Spartinivicinus poritis: one gene and its partner. The protein of the gene in region 1 binds, or shares a complex with, the protein of each later gene. Links are inferred from orthologs where the notes say so. Each region holds a gene or a part of one and is shown in the gene's direction. Other genes may lie near its edges.

What was found.
Region 2: the proteins of ORQ98_RS00675 (region 1) and dsbD are in contact, whole or in part, in a crystal structure (PDB 1JZD), measured with the Escherichia coli proteins. The link is inferred for Spartinivicinus poritis from one-to-one orthologs.

Annotation. Positions count from the first base shown.
Region 1 is NZ_JAPMOU010000001.1:150,723-154,747, reverse strand. What follows is about bases 1-2,928. They hold ORQ98_RS00675 (DsbC family protein), read left to right. Parts: upstream 1-1,061; coding sequence 1,062-1,796; downstream 1,797-2,928. Other genes in these bases: ORQ98_RS00670 (homoserine dehydrogenase), read left to right, coding at 2,086-2,928; ORQ98_RS00680 (hypothetical protein), read left to right, coding at 694-876; xerD (site-specific tyrosine recombinase XerD), read left to right, coding at 1-609. In the rest of the region: more of ORQ98_RS00670, read left to right, coding at 2,929-3,390; thrC (threonine synthase), read left to right, coding at 3,492-4,025. UniProt on the Escherichia coli protein: Acts as a disulfide isomerase, interacting with incorrectly folded proteins to correct non-native disulfide bonds.
Region 2 is NZ_JAPMOU010000004.1:52,350-55,425, forward strand. The notes cover bases 77-2,980. They hold dsbD (protein-disulfide reductase DsbD), read left to right. Parts: upstream 77-547; coding sequence 548-2,413; downstream 2,414-2,980. Other genes in these bases: ORQ98_RS04620 (GGDEF domain-containing response regulator), read left to right, coding at 77-314; aroQ (type II 3-dehydroquinate dehydratase), read left to right, coding at 2,719-2,980. Also shown: more of ORQ98_RS04620, read left to right, coding at 1-76; more of aroQ, read left to right, coding at 2,981-3,076. UniProt on the Escherichia coli protein: Required to facilitate the formation of correct disulfide bonds in some periplasmic proteins and for the assembly of the periplasmic c-type cytochromes.

The DNA of each region.
Region 1 (4,025 bases):
CCAACCCAACATATTGCAATGCCAAAACTGGGCCGTTATTTACCGAAGTCGTTGTCTGAAGAACAGGTTGAAGCATTGCTCGAAGCCCCGGATTTGTCGACTTTAGTAGGGCAGCGAGACAAAGCTATGTTAGAGCTTTTATATAGTAGTGGGCTTCGGGTATCGGAGCTGGTGGGGTTAACCGTACATCAGTTAAGTCTTAATCGTGGAGCTTTGCGAGTGGTTGGTAAGGGCAAAAAAGAGCGGTTGATTCCAGTAGGAGAAGAAGCACAAGATTGGCTTGAAAGTTATCTAGCAAATGGCCGGTCCCACTTAGTGGGAAGTGCTAGCTGTGAAGTACTGTTTCCTTCGACGCGTGGTACTGCAATGACCAGACAAACGTTCTGGTACCGAGTAAAAAAATATACAGTATTGGCAGGAATTACCATTGAAGTTTCTCCACATACGCTACGTCATGCCTTTGCTACGCATTTACTCAATCATGGCGCAAACCTAAGGGCAGTACAGATGATGCTTGGGCACAGTGATTTGTCTACTACGCAAATTTATACTTATGTTGCGCAGCATCGATTGCAACAGCTTTATAAAGAACACCACCCAAGAGCCTAGGGCCTGTTAAACTATTTGAACCGTCACTGTTGTGACTGTAAAAGCGCTAATCTAGGCGCGAAGCGAGAAGTTTAGTTATTCTAAATGAACAGTGAGCAACAACGAGTAGCACTTTTACAGCCACAACCCTTTGGGCCGAGACTATTTTTCCGCCCAGCTGTGTTACAAGTCGTTTATGTAGAATGGCTACACGGCATTCCTTGTGCTTTGCTGGACAAAAAAATAGTTTCCGGCAGTGGTGATTCAAATAGTGTTAACAGGCCCTAGTATTGCTACCAATGAATCAGGCTGTAGTTCTTACCCAAATCATTGCTTTGGCGACATTTTCTTTGATGAAAGTGCAATTTAATCAAGTAATCAATCTGTTATAATTGCTCGCGTGTAGGAGGGAACCTTTTGCTTTATTTTCTCTCTCTAGTGCAGGTGGATTTTAAAACACAACGAGGATTTGTATGACTCCCTTTCGTAAATTAGCCCTTGGAGCAACAATTGCTTTAGTGGCAAGCTCAGCGATAGCGGCTTCTCCTGAGGAAGCGATTAAAGCCAAGTTAAGTAAGCTGGGTGGTAAAGTGACAATAGACCGAATTACTGAAACGCCAGTGAAAGGGGTCTACGAAGTACAGTTTTCTGGTGGCCAGCTAGTTTACTCAAGTGCTGATGGTGGCTATCTGTTTCGTGGCGATCTGTTAAAGATTGACGGCAATAAATGGACAAACTTAACTGAGCAGGCTCGAAGCAAGGCGCTAGCCAAGGTAATTGATGGTGTACCAAAAGAGAAGATGGTAGTTTTTTCTCCAGAGGGTAAGGCCAAGTCTCATGTCACTGTATTCACGGATGTCGACTGTGGCTACTGTCGTAAGCTGCATACCGAAGTGCCAGAGCTTAACAAAATGGGCATAGAAGTCCGTTATTTAGCGTTTCCTCGTGGTGGTAAACAATCCCCAGCCTATTCAATAATGGAAAATGTCTGGTGTGCTAAGGATCCTAAGGATGCCATGACCAAAGCGAAAAAAGGCCAAAAAGTAGCAGGTAAAAAGTGCGATAACCCTGTCGAAGAGCAATATAAGCTGGGCTTACAGGTTGGTGTAAGCGGTACACCTGCCTTAGTTTTGGCTGATGGACGTTTGATTCCAGGTTATCAGCCAGCTGAAAACTTAGCTAAGTTGTTAGGCGTTAAAAATAAGTGATATAAGTTATCCGACATTTGTATGATTTGATGTCAGCCATAACTTTCTAGTGTCGGTATAGTGCTATGTGTATTATATCGACGGCCTATGTATTCTATTTGCTTTTGCCCCTCTAATTAGCATTCTCATGCTAACTATTCCAGTTATGTTGTTTGCATAGTAATAATTGTTCTGCAATTCCTGCTCCACACATTGATTAATGGCGCTATAATAACCGGCTTGATATAAGAGGTTGGGGTTGCTCTTAAATACCTAATCTGATGATGGCTAAGTCAACTGGGGGTCTATTTTGAAGCCCGTAAAAGTAGGAATATGTGGGTTAGGTACCGTGGGTAGCGGTACATTCAATGTGTTACAACGCAATGCGGAAGAAATTGCGCGTCGCCTTGGTCGAGCGCTTGTAATTGAGCAGGTGGGAGCAAGACGGGATAATCCTGCTTGTAATCTTTCGTCCATCAATATAACTCGTGATATTTTTGAGGTTGCCAAGAACCCTGCCATAGATATTGTGGTTGAGTTAATTGGGGGGTATGACACCGCAAAAGAGCTGGTATTAACGGCTATTCAACATAGTAAACATGTGGTAACAGCTAATAAGGCGTTGATAGCTGAGCATGGTAATGAAATCTTTGCAGCTGCAGCAGAAAAGGGAGTTATTGTCGCATATGAGGCTGCGGTAGCGGGTGGAATTCCTGTAATTAAGGCCATTCGTGAAGGGCTAGCAGCTAATCGGATTAATACCATTGCTGGCATTATCAATGGTACAGGTAACTTTATTCTGACTGCTATGGCAAAGGAAAAGCGAGAGTTTGCAGATGTTTTGGCTGAAGCCCAAGCGTTAGGCTATGCAGAAGCTGACCCGACATTTGATGTAGAAGGTATTGACGCTGCACATAAGTTAACTATTTTGGCATCCATTGCATTTGGTGTTCCACTTCAGTTTAAGGCGGCTTATACCGAAGGCATTAGCCAGATTACTCCAGAAGATTTAGCTCATGCCAAGGAGCTTGGTTATCAAATCAAACATCTGGGAATTGCCAGACGCAAGTCAGATGGTATTGAGCTAAGAGTACACCCAACGTTGATTCCTGATACAAAGTTAATTGCCAAAGTTGATGGGGTAATGAATGCGGTGATGGTCGATGCCGATGCCGTTGGGCCAACTATGTATTATGGTCCCGGTGCTGGTGCAGAGCCTACCGCTTCTGCTGTAGTAGCAGATATTGTCGATGTGGCTCGCTCAATCGATTCAGTATCTTCGGTAGTTGCCCCTTTAGCATTTCATCCAGAAGCAATTGATGACACTAAAATTCTTGATATTGAAGAAGTGGAGTCTGCTTACTACTTAAGAATGCAGGCAGCAGACCACCCAGGTGTGATGGCAAACATTACCCGTATTCTTAGTGATTTAAATATTAATATTGAAGCGATTAATCAAAAAGAAGTGCCTGAAGGTGAGCAGTTTGCCGATATCTTTATGCTAACCAGAGAAGTACGAGAAAAAGACATGAAGGCAGCAATTGACTCTATTCAAGCACTAGCTGATGTGTCGGGTGAGGTCGTTACTATTCGGATGGATCACCTAAATCATTGATAAGCGATTAATAAAAGACTATACCTTTCAAGAAAATCTGATCTAAAAGGTATAGTGTAAGCAACAAACTAATTAAGTAAAATTCCATAATAGGTAATACTGTGAAGTATATAAGTACCCGTGGGCAGGCGCCTGCGTTGAACTTTGAGGATGTCTTACTGGCGGGACTAGCTAGTGATGGTGGTCTGTATGTGCCGGAAACCTTGCCTAAATTTTTACCTGAGCAAATAGCAGAGTGGGCAAGTTTAAATTATGCGGAACTTGCTGAACAAGTTATTACCCCTTTTGTTGCCGATAGCATTCCTACTCAAGATTTACACAAGATTATTCAAGACACTTATGCCAGTTTTAGTCATACGGCGATAGCCCCTATGCAACAATTGGCGGCTAATGAGTGGGTGATGGAGTTATTTCATGGTCCTACTTTGGCGTTTAAAGATTTTGCTCTGCAATTATTGGGTCGACTACTAGATTACGTGCTTGCTAAGCGTGATGAGCGAGCAGTGATTGTTGGTGCTACGTCTGGAGATACAGGCTCTGCTGCAATTGAAGGATGCCGCCCTTGTGAAAATGTCGATATTTTTATTATGCATCCTCATAATCGTGTGTCAGAAGTTCAGCGCCGGCAAATGACC
Region 2 (3,076 bases), on another replicon or contig:
TCGCTTTATTTTTGAAGCAGCGATTAAGAAAAACCGATACTATAGGTCGCTATGGCGGCGAAGAGTTTGCCATTATTTTGCCTAATACTGGACAGCAGGCTGCCGTTGGTTTACTTGATGATATTCGAGAGCATTTTTCACAAATGAAACAACCTGCCCACCCTACTGACTTACAAGTTACTTTTAGCTGTGGTTTGGCTATGTTCGATGGAAGTAATGGTGAAGAGATGTCATTACAGGCAGACAAGGCACTTTACGAGGCTAAAAATGGTGGCCGAAACTGCGTAAAAGTCTATCAAGCCAGACAGAGTTAATCGTTTAATCAGATTTTTTCTACTCGTTTCTTATCCCATGTTATTCTGTTTCCCTAATTAGAGCTTGCTGATATTTGCCTGAAAGTTTTTCTTTGGCTAGCCGCTCTGATAAATTGAAGGTAGCACTTTTGAGCAGTGCACTGCTGAATACCTGTACCGGAACCACAACATAAAAACTTAGTCAAACGTCGTTAAATCATCAGCCCATAAAAAACTACTGGAAGAACCTGGATATGTATCGGCTTTCCCACTTTTTTCTTATCTTTTTTTGCTTCTTTTCAGTTAATTTACAAGCCGGGCTTGATGACTTATTTGGAAATAATGACGACCCTGCCAGTTATCTTAGTGATGCAGAATTTTTACCTGTTGAAGAAGCCTTCCAGATAAGTGGCCAGCTGATTAATCAAGAAGCTCATATTACTGTCAAAGTCACCCCCGAACACTACCTCTACAAAGATCGCTTTCGCTTTCAGTCACTCACTGATGGAGTAAGCCTAAAAGAGCCGATCTACCCTAAAGGTGAATTTAAATTCGACCAATTTGCACAAAAAGACCTGGAAGTTTACCCAGCAGATGTCGTAGTAAAAATCCCCCTCAGCCAAACCAAAGCTATTTCAGAATTGGCTGTCACTTTTCAAGGCTGTGCGGATGCAGGCTTATGTTACCCACCTCATACTATTAATTTAGCTTTAACCCCTGGAAACACTGCATCAGCAGAAGCATCAACTACAACCAATGAGTCTCGGTCAGCTAATACCTCCGCTAAACAAGTTACTGCGGTGCCGCCTTCAGAAAAATCTCAACTTTTCTCTCTGCTTTCCTCTGGCAGCTGGGCTCTGATTATTTTTTCATTTATTGCTGGAGGCATTGCCCTAAGCTTTACCCCTTGCGTATTACCCATGGTGCCTATTCTATCCAGCCTGATCATTGGCCAGCAAAAGCAGTCTACCTCTCGAAGCAGAAGCCTGTGGCTGAGTATTACTTATGTAGCAGGAATGAGCTTAATCTATACATTACTTGGCGTATTGGTTGGCACGCTAGGGATTAGCTTCAATTTGCCAGCAAAGCTTCAGTCTGCATGGGTGCTAGTGCCATTTGCTATTTTCTTTGCCATTTTATCGTTAAGCATGTTTGGCTTATACACTTTAAGCCTACCCCAAGCACTACAAGCAAAAGTTCATGCCATGAGCGAACAACAAACAGCAGGTGCTTTCACTGGGGTATTTATTATGGGAATGCTATCAGCTGTTATGGTTTCTCCTTGTGTTTCAGCCCCGTTAATAGCAGCGTTAACTTATATCAGCCAAACGGGCGACCCACTGATTGGTGGTGTTGCACTGTTTAGTTTGAGTATTGGGATGGGTATTCCACTGATTTTAATTGGTGCAGGTGCAGGCAGCTTACTACCCAAGGCAGGTGCCTGGATGAACGCCGTGAAAAATGTATTTGGCGTAATGCTACTAGCAGTTGCAGTGTGGATGCTGGAAAGAGTACTACCAGGCCCTGTCACCTTAGTGCTTTGGGCTGTGTTATTAATTGGTAGTGCTGTGTATATGGGGGCGCTACAGTTTGAAAGAACCAAAGGCTGGGCTGCCTTATGGCAGTCTCTGGGTATTGTCATGATGGTTTATGGTGTCTGCTTGATTATAGGTGCCGCTCAAGGCCAGCAAGACCCACTTCGCCCCCTCTCTTTTGCCAGTAAGGTGAACGCAAGCCCTGCCAACAGCAACCAGGGTTTTACTAAAATTTACACAACCCAGGAGTTACAACAGGCACTAGCTAAGGCTAAAAATCAGCAAAAGCCAGTCATGGTTGATTTCTACGCTGACTGGTGTATTTCTTGTAAAGTTATAGAGAGAGAAGTTCTTCCTGCAGACAATGTGAAGCCTCTTCTTACCCAATTTTCACTAATTAAGCTTGATATCACCGCTTTCAATCAAGACCAACAACAACTGCTCAAACAATACTCAATTTTTGGCCCACCAGCGCTGCTTTTCTTCAGCCGAACCGGTGAGGAGCTAGAAAATCTTCGTGTACAGGGAGAGATAACCGCTAACTCCCTGGAAAATCACTTAAGATCGACGCTAAATCGCAGCTAACTCCTGCAAGCTTGAGCATTTGCTTCTATAATTACCAGTTCAGCCCTAAAAACGGAAAAAGTTACGCGATCTTGCATACAATATTAGAGACTTTGCTTTTAAAGTCTTTAATCATGCAAATAGTGGACAGCAGCTGCCATTTTATGCACAATCGGCCGTTACATTTTTGATCATTAACTCTGTCATTACCCGTTACTGTCAGCACAAGCGAACAAAGGCAACTGCTGACAGCAGTTGAGTATGACCTCAGTCGGCATGATTTGTAGTACAAGCGGAGACAGCTCAAACGTTGAGAGCCTTAACTTATGGCAACAATCTTAGTGCTGCACGGGCCTAATTTAAATTTATTAGGCACTCGGGAACCAGCTATTTACGGTTCAACTACTTTAGACGATATCAACCAAACCCTGACCACTCAGGCTGTTGATCATGGTCATCACCTACAAACACTGCAAAGTAATGCAGAGTACGAGTTAATTGAACGGATTCATGACGCAAAGCGTGAAGGGGTTAACTTTATTATTTTTAATCCTGCGGCTTTTACGCATACGAGCGTGGCACTGCGCGATGCATTATTAGGGGTAGAGATTCCTTTTATCGAGGTTCACCTCTCTAACGTCTATCAACGTGAACCTTTTCGGCACCATTCTTACTTTTCGGATG